DNA from 3 places in the Agarilytica rhodophyticola genome. Region 2 is predicted to be linked to each of the others. Evidence: predicted binding sites of a transcription regulator. Region 2 holds the regulator's gene; each other region holds the start of a gene.
The links. The regulator FliA, encoded in region 2, starts transcription of late flagellar genes. The targets are predictions, from matches to a motif close to TAAAGTTATNNNNNNNNCGGCCGATANCC.

Region 1: the regulator FliA is predicted to act here: its motif matches at 2,737-2,765, upstream of BVC89_RS18005 (flagellin N-terminal helical domain-containing protein).
Region 3: the regulator FliA is predicted to act here: its motif matches at 2,124-2,152, upstream of flgM (flagellar biosynthesis anti-sigma factor FlgM).

What each region holds. Positions count from the first base shown of each region.
Region 1 covers NZ_CP020038.1:4,293,224-4,297,512, forward strand. The annotation lists gene BVC89_RS18000 (flagellar protein FlaG) at 408-794, opposite strand; gene BVC89_RS18005 (flagellin N-terminal helical domain-containing protein) at 872-2,632, opposite strand; gene BVC89_RS18010 (flagellin N-terminal helical domain-containing protein) at 3,128-4,289, opposite strand, start outside.
Region 2 covers NZ_CP020038.1:2,763,267-2,767,555, reverse strand. The annotation lists gene BVC89_RS11775 (chemotaxis protein CheA) at 1-280, opposite strand, end outside; gene BVC89_RS11770 (protein phosphatase CheZ) at 291-1,091, opposite strand; gene cheY (chemotaxis response regulator CheY) at 1,116-1,502, opposite strand; gene BVC89_RS11760 (RNA polymerase sigma factor FliA) at 1,832-2,548, opposite strand; gene BVC89_RS11755 (MinD/ParA family ATP-binding protein) at 2,589-3,419, opposite strand; gene flhF (flagellar biosynthesis GTPase FlhF) at 3,693-4,289, opposite strand, start outside.
Region 3 covers NZ_CP020038.1:4,314,374-4,318,662, forward strand. The annotation lists gene BVC89_RS18075 (CheR family methyltransferase) at 1-160, opposite strand, end outside; gene BVC89_RS18080 (chemotaxis protein CheV) at 216-1,151, opposite strand; gene flgA (flagellar basal body P-ring formation chaperone FlgA) at 1,309-2,022, shown strand; gene flgM (flagellar biosynthesis anti-sigma factor FlgM) at 2,205-2,522, shown strand; gene BVC89_RS18095 (flagella synthesis protein FlgN) at 2,849-3,328, shown strand; gene BVC89_RS18100 (TIGR04282 family arsenosugar biosynthesis glycosyltransferase) at 3,344-4,000, opposite strand; gene BVC89_RS18105 (TIGR04283 family arsenosugar biosynthesis glycosyltransferase) at 3,988-4,289, opposite strand, start outside.

The DNA.
Region 1 (4,289 bases), 1.5 Mb from region 2:
TCACCGCGTTTGTCTCGCGGGTGAGCATAACTCAATGTGAAAATAACGCGATGTATAGTGCAATAAAGATTTACTTGAACTTATGAAATACTCATAGAGTAACAGTAAGGCTTTAGAAGCAAGTTTTGCGCCTATTAACCTCTCAATGACCTTGCAATAATCTACTAAGTTAATAGAAATATATAACGAACTACTCCTGTCATCAAAATAGTAATTTATATTTTTATTTAACAAGAATTTTTCAAATAAAAATATAAATTACTTCCACATAATTATTATCGTCAAAAATAATGATAACTATAGGAATAAAAAGTTTGAAAGTTATGGGGCTTTATGCTTTGGTAATCGCACACAACAGGAAAAAGACGCCCGAGCTACTCGAGCGCCTATCTTTAGGTGCGTGTAGACTATCCTAACGCATTAAGCAAACGAAACTCACCATCATCTTTAAGCCTGCGCGCCAACTCCAAAAAGATATCTTCTGGGATTTGGCGAATCAGCTCGCCTGAATCACTGTCAACGACTTTAATCACTGTTTGATCCAAGTCGTTATCTACTGAAAATTGCAAATCACGTTGCAGTGATTGTACGTAGTCATTGACATTGACAATCGCTGTTTGTAATTCCGGTGCAGATACAGGTTCAGCTTGTGGCTTTTCTGTTTTTTCTGCATTTCCAGCTTCTTCAGGTAAGCTATTACTATTTATGGATGAAGGAGTTTCTTTAGCCCCTTTCGATGAAGCAGAATTAACCAATATAGTACTGGCTATCTGAGAACTTCTTACTTCATTCATGGGATTATCCTCTCACTAACGACTTTAGCCAGTAAAAACCGGCTAAAGTCTAATATCAACTGAGTGACTCTAACCTATTACTGTAGGAGCGAAAGCACCTGCTGTGGTCTTGCATTCGCCTGGGCTAATATCGCCTGTGACGCTTGCTGTAGTACCTGTGCCCGACTCAATTGTGCCGTCTCTGACGCAAAGTCCGCATCGACAATCCGCGATCTCGCAGCAGAGGTTTTCTCGGAAATGTTCGACAGGTTAGATACGGTAAAATCCAGCCGGTTATTGACCGCACCAAGCTCCGAACGTTGCGCATTCACTGTCTCCAGCGCCGCATCGATAACATCTACCGCCGATTGTGCACTGGCAGCTGTAGAGACATTAATGCCCGCGATTGAGCCCGCGCCAGACACTGCATTCTGCTCTTGAAAGCCCGTTAATGACTCCACGTTAGCCGCTGTAGCATTATCACCATATTTAATTTGTATGGATGATCCAGTAGTCGAACGCAATGCGACTCTAGCGGTATTACCCGCAGCCTCAAACGCGACGACACCTGTCTGTTCAGATAACTTATTAATCTCTTCAATAACATTATCTACCGCAGTAGCCGCCGCACTGGATGCAGAAATCGCACCGATGTCAACACCATTAATTACCAGATCACCCGCATTGATATCAGTCAATGTAGCTGCCGTGCCTGCGACAACAGTAGCACCTTGTAGGTTGCCATCATCATCCTGAACATTAATACCCACTGCATCTAATTCAGCTGCACTAGCACCTGTGCCCGCTTCAATTTTAACGCCGGAGTTCTCTATGCTGGTATCGTTAAATACTAAAGCGAAGTTAGCTGTCGTGGTCGTTGTAAAACCAGATGCGCCATCAGATGCAGAGTCATCCGCAACTAAAAGAGTCTGCGCTCCTGCCGCACTTAGTATCAGTTTTCCATTGTCATCCAAGGATGCAGACACTGTGGTTTCAGTATTAATTTTATTTACTAATTCATCGATATTATTAGTGTCGGTGATACGGTAAATTGTCTGCTCACCATCGCCGTCAGTTAGCGTGATATCGAAAGATTCATTATTAGCTGCAACTAGTACACCATCACCTGCAGTATCTGCTTCAAGTGTCACCAGAGATGCAACTTCGGCGCCTTTACCGTCTAAGTCAGCATTAATAAGTGCTAATGCCTCATTAATGTTGGTGGCATTGGCAGTAGTAAGTGCAGAAATTGCTACATCATTAATGGTGAGTCCTGCAGTTCCACTTACTGCGCGCAGGTCAGCAATACCAGCAGCTGTACCCTCACCGATAACGTCACCACCAGAACCTCCTAGTGAGGAAGTACTAAAACCAGAAACTGTAAAATCAATAGTTTGATTGGATTCTGATCCCACTTGCAATGCAATATTACCCAAACTGCCATCGAGAATATTTTGCCCATTAAATGCTGTCGTTTCGGCAATACGGTCAATTTCAGCTTTCAGCTGTTGCACCTCTGCATCCAATGTCGCTCGGTCAGCATCAGAGAAAATACCGTTTGCAGATTGAATCGCCAGCTCCCTGCTACGCTGTAAAATGTTGGTAACCTCATCCAAGGCACCTTCTGCTGTTTGAATCAAAGAAATACCATCATTAGCATTTCGTACAGCTTGATCCAAACCGCGAATTTGAGATGTTTGGCGGTTAGAAATGGCTAGACCCGCAGCGTCGTCGGCTGCGGAATTGATTCTACGACCTGAGGCCAATCGTTCGCTTGCTCTGTCTAGATCTGCACCAGACTGAAGCAACTGACGTTGGGCATTCAGTGAAGAAACATTTGTATTAACTACTAGAGTCATAAGGCTCTCCTAAATGTTTGATATTTAATGCCAGCGAACTTCGACCCATTTATCGTGAAGACAATTTAAAGCTACAAAGTTTGCCGCTCTTACTTCCTGTAAAAGGTTCTCGGCAAGAAATTGCCGAACTTTAACACTCATTAATTATCAGGTTTCTTTGTATATAAAACCTGACATCGATTTTTTCAAAACTAGTTAATACCTTTAAAATCAACAAGTTAACAAAATCATTCTTGTAATTGACATGAGAAAAAATAATATTTTTTGCGACGACTAAGTTTTAGAAAGGAATTTTTAAATAGATCATTTTTGATTTAATTAAAAATTAACATGACGGAAAGTTATTAGCTAATACTAATACTTATTAAGAATATATTTTTATTCTTTTTAATAAAGGTAAGGTAAAGATTTTGACAAAAATTATCTTCATGACGATATTAGTGCCTCGCCATGAAGATACCCATATATTGCGATAACTACTCAATAACTGAAGTCTTAACCTTGCAATAGCTGTAAGACCTGCTGCGGTTGTGCATTGGCCTGAGCCAGCATTGCTTGAGATGCTTGCTGTAGCACTTGCGCACGACTTAGCATCGAGGTTTCTGCTGCAAAGTCTGCATCAACAATTCGCGAACGTGCTGCTGAAGTTCTTTCTGATACGTTGGCGAGGTTGGAAACAGTAAAATCTAAGCGGTTATTAACAGCACCCAAATCAGAGCGTGTTGAATTAATTTGCTCCAGTGCGACATCAATGATATCAATCGCGTTTTGCGCTCCTGCGGCCGTATCAATTTTGATACCTGAGACTGAGCCACTACCAGCAGCGGAGTTTTGTTCTTGAAAACCCGTGATATTTTGCACATCGGCTGCAGTTGCACCATCACCGTAACGAATCGAGATAGCATCCTCATTGGTTGAACGTAGGCCGATAATAGCGCCCGAACCACCTTCAGCTTCAAACGCAACCACCCCTGTTTGAGTGGACAAGATATTAATCGCTTCAATAACATTATCTACCGCTGCCGTTGCCGAAGTAGATGCTTGAATAGCGCCTATTTCAATGCCATTAATAATTAAGTCACCGGGATTAAGATTGTTCAGTGTTGTTGCCGTACCAGCGGTTACGGTGGCACTTAATAAATTACCATCGTCATCATTGGCGTTGACCCCAAGATTATCCAACTCCCCTGCAGTAATAGCGGTGGTAGCCTCTATTTTTACACCATTATTATCGGTACTGGTGTCGGTAATGACTAAGCGAAAGTTCTCAGTTTCATCATTACTCGCTGCACCTGTAGCGGCTTGCCCTGTAGAACCATCTTGCACTCGAATACTGGTGCCATCTGGCGCGCTTAATATAAGACGCCCAATTTCATTGACTTGAGCCCCGATGATAGTATCCGAATTAATTTTTGCCACTAACTCATTCATACTGTTGGTGCCGGTAATAGTATACGTTTGAGCTTGACCATCACCATCTGTCAAAGTGAGCACTAAATTTGAGGTGCCCGGAATTAATACACCATTTCCAGCCGCATTAGATTCATAAGAAATTAATGTTGAAACTTCAGCACCTTTACCGTCCAAATCGGAGTTGATAATTGCAATGGCTTCGTTGATTGTGGTCGCATTGGCAGTAGTAATTGCACTGATAACC
Region 2 (4,289 bases):
GTAACACCACATCCATTAATTCTGGTGTTACCGCCCGTTTGCCATTGCGTAAAATATCGAATAGGTTTTCTGTGATATGACAACAGTCTACCATCGCGTTCAACTGCAAAAATCCTGCACCACCTTTAACTGTGTGAAACCCGCGAAATATTGCGTTAAGTAGATCGATATCATCTGGTCGTTGTTCAAGATCGACAAGTTGCTCGGAAAGCAACTCGATTATTTCCCCCGCTTCAACTAAGAAGTCTTGAAGGATCTCTTCATCATCGCCAAAACTCATTCAGCGCTCCTCAAAACCCTAAACTAGAAAGCAAATCATCAACTTCATCTTGGCTGGACGCAACGTCCGACAACTTATCCGCATGAATTTGCGGCCCAACCCCCTCGCCAGCAGCTCGACTGTGCACATTTTCTGGCTCTAGCTTTTCGTTATCAGCAAGGCCCGTCACTTCTTCTACCTGGCATGCAATTCTCATCAGGTTAACAAGCTCTTTTTCAACATCACTTACCAGGCCAATAACTTTTTTCAATACCTGACCTGTCAAATCCTGAAAGCCTTGCTCAAGAATAATGTCTTGTAAATGTTTATTAAGTTCTTCGGTACCATCTCCCATCTTATCTAGAAATCCATCGATGCGGTCGTACAATACCTTAAATTCATCTTTATCTATTTCGCGACGCTTTAAACGCTTCCACTCTTCTTTTAATTTTGCCGACTCCTCACCTAGGTTCATTGCAATAGGAGCAGCAGCTTCTACCTTATCCATGGTTTTATCGGCAGCATCTTGAGTTAAGTTCATCACGTACTGTAAGCGGTCAGATGCATCGCTAATTTCAACATCGCTGCCTGAACCCGATGGCTGATCAAGTTCGGAGTCGACATGAAAGTTTACGATAGCGTCGTGTAAGCCTCGTGTAAGCTGTCCGACTGAGCGAAAAATATGGCTGTTACGTGCTTCAACGAGGTTGTGAATCAGCTCCGAAGCCTCGTCGTAATTATCTGCTTGTAGCTTTTCAACCAGCTGATTTGCACAATCTTGAAGACTAGCTACAAACTGCTGATCATCTTGCAATGGTTCAGTGTTTTCCATTAAGCAACCTATATGTAGTAGTTGTTAACCATCGACTCGTTCAAAAATCTTGTCGATTTTCTCTTTCAACACCTGAGCAGTAAAAGGTTTCACAACATACCCATTTACCCCAGCTTGTGCCGCCTCAATAATTTGGTCACGTTTGGCTTCCGCTGTTACCATAAGCACAGGCAACGACACGAGCTTGCCGTCAGCTCGTACCTCTTTGAGCAATTCTATCCCGGTCATGCCAGGCATATTCCAGTCGGTGACTAGAAAATCGAAATCTCCACCCCGCAACATAGGCAAAGCAGTTGAGCCATCATCTGCTTCCTGAGTATTAGTAAAGCCAAGGTCTCGCAACAAGTTTTTGATGATGCGACGCATTGTCGAAAAGTCATCAACAATGAGAATTTTCATATTTTTATCCAACACAACCTCCAAATTTCTGCTACCAGGATTTTGTCGAACAGTTCTACAATAAATGACTGCTCGTATAGGCCAGATCCCTTTACAAAAAACCAACGGCTTAGCAGACATTGATTTGCAGTTCAACGCTGTTCCTCATATCAAGTCTAGCTGCTTGTAGCCAGTCATCCAGTTTTTTAATTTGGAAATGACTTTTAGTTCCTATATAAACATCTCTCAACTTCTTATTACCCCAAAAGTTTGCACATCATTGGCGTAATATTTAAAATTTTGGGAAAGGGTTTTAATGCAGTTAAATACCTTGAAGGGAGATATGCTGATGTGTGATGATGCTATGATATCCAGTCTTTTAGTCTCGCCCGTAGACGAGCCGCAGCTTGGCTGTGTATCTGACTAATACGAGATTCTGAAACTTCAAGCACCATGCCTATTTCTTTCAAATTTAGCTCTTGTTCGTAGTATAAAGACAATACCAGCTTTTCTCGCTCGGGCAGCCCATCTATCGCCATCACTAGCGCTTCTCGCATAGCTCGCTGATGAACCTTTTCTGAGGGACCGTCAAGGGCTTCATTGTCAGAGTGCAGGATTTTACTTTCATCCTCTTCATAGGCTTCGTCAAAGCTAAACAAACGCGTAGACACGCTATCTTTGGCTATTTCATAGTACTCGTCTAAAGAGACATGCATTTCTTCGGCAATTTCAGTATCACTAGCATCACGTCCCGTTCGCTTTTCAATTGAATTAATGGCGTCTGCAACGCGTCGACTGTTACGATGCACAGAGCGCGGCGCCCAGTCCCCTCGCCTCATCTCATCCACAATCGCACCGCGAATACGAATACCTGCGTAGGTCTCAAAACTGGCGCCCTTACTACCATCATACTTCTGTGACGCTTCAATTAAGCCAATCATTCCAGCTTGTATTAAATCATCCACTTGTACCGACGAAGGCATTCGAGCCATCATGTGGTGGGCAATACGTTTTACCAGTGGCGCATACTCCTCAACCTGGATATTCGACGACCTGCTTTTGGTCTGCTCGTATACCATTAAGTTTTCAGCTGTATACCCTGTCATTAATACGCCTCAACTACATGCCGCTAGCATTCGAAGTTTGTAAAAGCCGCTCAATAAAGAACTCTAAGTGCCCACGAGGCAGCGTTTGCACTGGCCAGTCATCAACTTTTTGGGCAAGGGTTTTAATTGCACTTGCCGCCTTACTGCGGGGCGCAAACTGAATGATAGGCTGACGTTTCTGAATAGCCTTGCGGACATTTTCATCAAAGGGAATATTGCCCATGTACTGCAAAGAAGCATCGATAAAACGCTCACAAACGGTATTCAGTTTAGAAAATAGGTTTATACCTTCCTGATTACTGCGCGTCATATTAGCAACGACACGAAAGCGAAAGATATCGTATTCAGCATTGAGCAATTTTATTAATGCATATGCGTCTGTAATCGATGAGGGCTCGTCACAGACAACGACGATCACCTCCTGCGCGGCACTAACAAAACTTACTACGGTATCGGATATACCAGCGGCAGTATCGATAATCAGAGCATCTAACTGATCACTGAGTTCGCTGAAAGCATGGATTAGCGCAGCATGCTCCTGAGGAGTTAAACTCGCCATTTGCTGAATACCCGACGATGCAGGCACTACTTTTATGCCTCCAGGGCCATTGATCATAACATCTCGTAAACTATGGCTACCATCTAACACATCAGCAATCGTATGTTGAGCTTGTAAACCGAGTAAGACATCGACATTAGCTAAACCCAAGTCAGCATCCATAAGCACGACACGACGACGTAATTGCGCCAAAGCAATACTTAAATTAACAGATAAATTAGTTTTACCAACGCCACCTTTACCACCAGTAACAGCGATAACTTTGATTGGGTGATGTAATGTCATATACGGCTCACAATAGAATGTATTTTCTATAACTATTTAAACTATCATTTTATAAAAAATGTATTTTCAACTATTAAAATCACTTTTTTAGATCTTGATAATTTTTATCTTTTAATGTTTATAATAAAATATATTTAGATAATGCTGATGCAGTTTCATCGTTTGGGTATGGCGCCCCACACAACAAAAAAAACGCAAACTGATTTCTTAATTTTAGCAAAACTCGCCACTTTTTCTCCCTCGTCTTTATAGCTTTCCTCTGTATGGATAAGGTCAAGCAGAATGTTCGCCAGATAATGCCTGGGTTTTAACAACTTTAATTGCCTTTGCCACTAACCCATGGGCGCTAGCTTGCGTAATATCTTTTGGAATATTCTGTCCATCGGTAGTGTAAGCAATGGGAAGATTCTCTTTAATAACAACACTTAATGCTTCACCGATACTTGCCGACTCATCAAGTTTTGTTAACACACAGGCGTATAAGCCACGGGAACCTTTATGAGCATGAAGTGATGCTTTCATGGTGGCAGTTTGACTGTTACATGACACAACTAATACACGATGGATACTCGGGCTTGATTCTAATTGTGCAAGTTGAGATTTTAAAAGTGGATCACCTAGACGAAAACCTGCTGTATCAATCAGTATGAGTGGGAACTGCCGTAAAGATGCTAATACCGAGAGTAAGCTATTTTCCGAATCCACGACTTTAACAGGAACATTAAGAATCTTTCCCATAGTACGTAGTTGGTCAAATGCGCCCACTCGATAAGTATCGGTAGTAACAAGAGCCACTTTGCCCGCACCGTGACGCAACACATATTGTGCCGCAAGCTTAGCAATAGTAGTGGTCTTGCCGACACCAGTCTG
Region 3 (4,289 bases), 1.6 Mb from region 2:
CAGTAGAACTACACTTATGTTCAGACAATATCTTCTTTAAGCGTGTTTCTACTAAGTACTTTTTATTATCACCTAAATCAATACCAGCAATTTGTCTTAAATACTCCCGAAACTCGTGAAACTCAGAGATCGAAAGCTGAGCAATCGTATTATTTACCATTCGCAAGCCATTATTATTTGCCTGTTAGTCCGGAAAACGAATAATCGCAGAGAGCTTACTCGTCACCTATTAACTCAGCAATGCGAGAATTTACACGTTTCGCCAACTCATCGGGATGAAACTTAGCAAGAAAATCATTAGCGCCAACTTTTTTCACCATAGCTTCATTAAAGACACCACTTAACGAGGTATGGAGCACAATATGCATATCTTTTAATTGAGGATTGGCCCTTATCTCCGCAGTAAATGTATAGCCGTCCATTTCTGGCATTTCGATGTCGGACACCACAAGCAATAGCTCATTATAAGGATCTTTGCCTGATTCTATGAGCTCAAGCAAATAGTCAAGGGCTTCTTTGCCGTCTTTACGCAAGGTTGTTTTAACACCCAGGCTTTCTACAACCTTTTGTATTTGCTTACGAGCAATAGAAGAATCATCAACAATAAGGATATGTTTTTGAACTTGAATGTCTTCTTGCGCAGCTTCAATAATCTCGGCACTGACATCCTCCGCCATTGGCGAAACTTCAGCTAAGATTTTTTCCACGTCTATGATTTCAATCAACTTGCCATCTACCTCAGATACAGCGGTAAGGTAATTGTCTTTACCCGCTCCCTTGGGTGGCGGGTGTATATCCGCCCAATTCATGTTAACTATTCGTTCAACCCCCTTCACAAGAAAACCCTGAGTCGACCTATTATATTCGGCGATAATAACAAAACAGTTCTCAATATCTGTTAAAGGCGGATGACCTGTCGCTAACTTCATATCCATAATAGGTATCGTGCCGCCACGTATATGTGCAAGACCTCGAATAACAGGATGACGCTTGGGGATTTCACTCAGTGCTGGACACTGTAATACTTCTTTCACTTTAAACACGTTAATTCCATATAACTGTGAGCCGCCAAGATTGAATAGCAATAGTTCAAGGCGATTCTGCCCCACCAACTGAGTGCGCTGATTGACACTATCAAGAACACCAGCCATATTGTTTCCTCTTCTGCGTTTTAATAGTATTAGTATATTTGAAAATAAACTTAGCAAGAGGCACAAGCTTTGCTAACATGTACTTATATGGACGTTTTTATACATCCCAAATAATGATATAAATTGTCGTTCTCGCTTACAGCATAGGACAAGAATCATGGAACTACGCAGTTTTTTTGCATCACTATCGTTAGTATTACTCTCATATAACGCTATATCGGCCGAAAAGCAGAATATAGAAGCGCTTAGGAATCACGTTCTAGCTCATACAACGTCACATTATAGAAATGTTTTTGGTGAAGAGAATTTCAAAAATAATGTCAAAATTCGGATTGGTAATCTCGACTCGCGTCTCAGACTCAATAGATGTGACGACAATTTGACATTCAAGATCAGCCAACCTCCGCAAAATATAAGTAACATTACCGTTAAAACAAGTTGTGTTGGTAAGCATCGCTGGACAATCTATGTTCCAGTTAAAATTGATGTCTACGCTAATGTACTGGTAGCAAAACGCTCTTTATCACGAGGGCACTTATTTACCGAGCATGATCTAGATTATCGGCAGCTTAACACTGCATCGTCGGGATATGGTTATCTTGAGGATATGTCGCGCGTTATAGGTATGGAACTAAAAAGACCTATAAGCTCCGGGGATATCGTACATTTAGCATTACTGAAAAAACCAAATATTGTACGTAAAGGACAAACCGTTATCGTGACTTCCAAATCGCGTTTCTTATCTGTGGAAACAGAAGGCATTGCCTTAATCAGTGGCCAACTAGGCCAAGATATAAGAGTTAAAAACCAACGGTCAAATAAAATTGTACAAGCACGAATAGTTGCGCCAGGTATTGTCGCGACCCGTTAGCATTAAAGGCTTTCACGCTAAGAAAGTGAGTACATAGTGGATTCGGCCTTAGCACAGATCTATCATGATTCAATTTTTTTTAGAAAATTTAAAAAAAACACTAATGTTCTTAGTTCAGTGGCCGATAAGAGAATCAAAGAAACTATGTAAGCATCGTCCAACCAACTTAAGCGGCAATGATTATGGTTATCGATCCTGGAAGTAATGTTAATTCTCACGGTACCTCTGCTGGCAAAGCTCGCCAACAGAATGCGACAAAGTCAGACGAGCAGGGCCTTGCATCGCCTTCAACGAAGCAACAACCTGCTGAGTCAGACAGCGTGTCATTGAGCTCAGCCAGCTTAAGCATCGCTAAAATCGAAAGTAAAATTGCTGAAACGAGTGACATAGATACGGCAAAGGTTGACCGCATCAAGACTTCGGTAGATTCTGGTAACTATCAAATCGATAGCGGCGCAATCGCCAATACCCTGCTGCAGGAAGAACAGCAACTAGGTTAATTTATCCCCTATCACTATCTAGATAAGTTTTTAATAGCGGCACTGACTAAAAACTTACTCGCAAATAACACGGCAGTACACCGACTCGATTTCCACTCGGCGCTAGACATAGAACATTAAACATCACCCGTTCTAATTACCCTTTGGCCAAGTAGCGACGCAAAATTCAGCAATTGCAAATTAGTTGATACTTTGATCAGCCTTCTACGGTGTTAAGGCACAGAATATGCAAAGTTATGGTTTTACTGCCAATTTAATTACTGCCTCAAAATTATATGCATGACAACACATAAGTATTACAACTTTTCAATGTGAAGTAGAACGACATGAATACAGATATTGCAGCTCAAGATATAGAAAGACAAATTGCATCTGACATCGATGCATGTCACACATTGCTCGACCTACTGGATCAGGAGCAAGAAGCTCTTAAGGCAAGGGATGCAGATTTACTTGAACAAGTTGTTAAAAACAAAATGCCAGCCCTCTCCCATCTTGAAGAAAGTGCCAAGCGCAGAGCGAGCTGGGCAAATATCACTCAAGAAAAACAATCTTCAGGTAAATGGGAAGAGTTTGTTAATAGCTTTAATCAGCAGCAACTCAAAGAACACTGGCAAGAGTTGAAGCGACTCACACAACAATGCCAGCAAAAGAATGAAATAAATGGCAAAATTCTTAGCCGCCAACAACAGATTTATGGTCGTTTGGTGGGATTGTTACGTGGTCAAACCTCTGCGCCAAATTTATACAGTGCGGCTGGTACGGCGACAGCAAGTAGGTCATCAATTAAAGTGGACGAAGCCTAAAGCTTTTATCCGCCATTAAAGGCCCGCCAGTAAATGCTGGTACATTAGATTACTTCGTAAGGCCGCCAAGTCTTCTGGTCGATCAATATCATCCAAGATAGTATCGCACTTAACCTTTAAGCTAAGTTGCTTAGCTTTCGCTATAGTTTGTTCGAATACCTTCTCAGTCCCCCAAGCTATTCCCTCAAACAATTCTGGATAATATTTACCCAAAGCCAACAAAACATAACCTCCATCATGAGCAGGACCAATTACCAAGTCATTGTCGCCTTCACAAATAGCCTCCGTCACTCGCAGATAATAAGCGGTATCCAAATATGGACAGTCACTACCGATCAAAATTACTGCATCTGTGTGATCTATAGTTTGCTCCACCGCATAGGCAAGTCGTTTCCCTAAATCCTCGCCCACTTGAAGATAGTGTGCTGATGAGTTCTGATTAGCCAGAGATTCAATAAACTCTCCTCCTGCGGTAGACCATAGCTGATGAGAAACACCCTCCACTTGCGCCGCGACATTGGCCACATGGGTTAATAGGTTTTGGTGCAAAATCGCCGCTTGATCAGGTGTGAGTACAGGCAATAACCGTGTTTTAACTTTGCCTGGCTGAGGGGTTTTAGCAAACTGCAGAATAGTCGATGATTTCGATATCGACCGATTTATTGATACCACGCTTTAATCCTTTTTGAAGAAATACCCGTTTTAAATGCTAGTTGTAAAAACCACATCAAAATAGCTGTTTTAATAATACCTCGAGACTCCCAACGACGAGATGACGCCACCACACAATCGTCGAAAATGTAAGGTAGCGAATATTTTTTTAGACGGCGCGTCAAATCAATGTCTTCCATTAACTCTAAATCGCCATAGCCACCGTGCTGCCAAAAAAGTGATGACTTAACAAAAATCGCCTGATCTCCTGTCGCCACTTTAAATAGACGTGATCGCCAATTGATTCCTA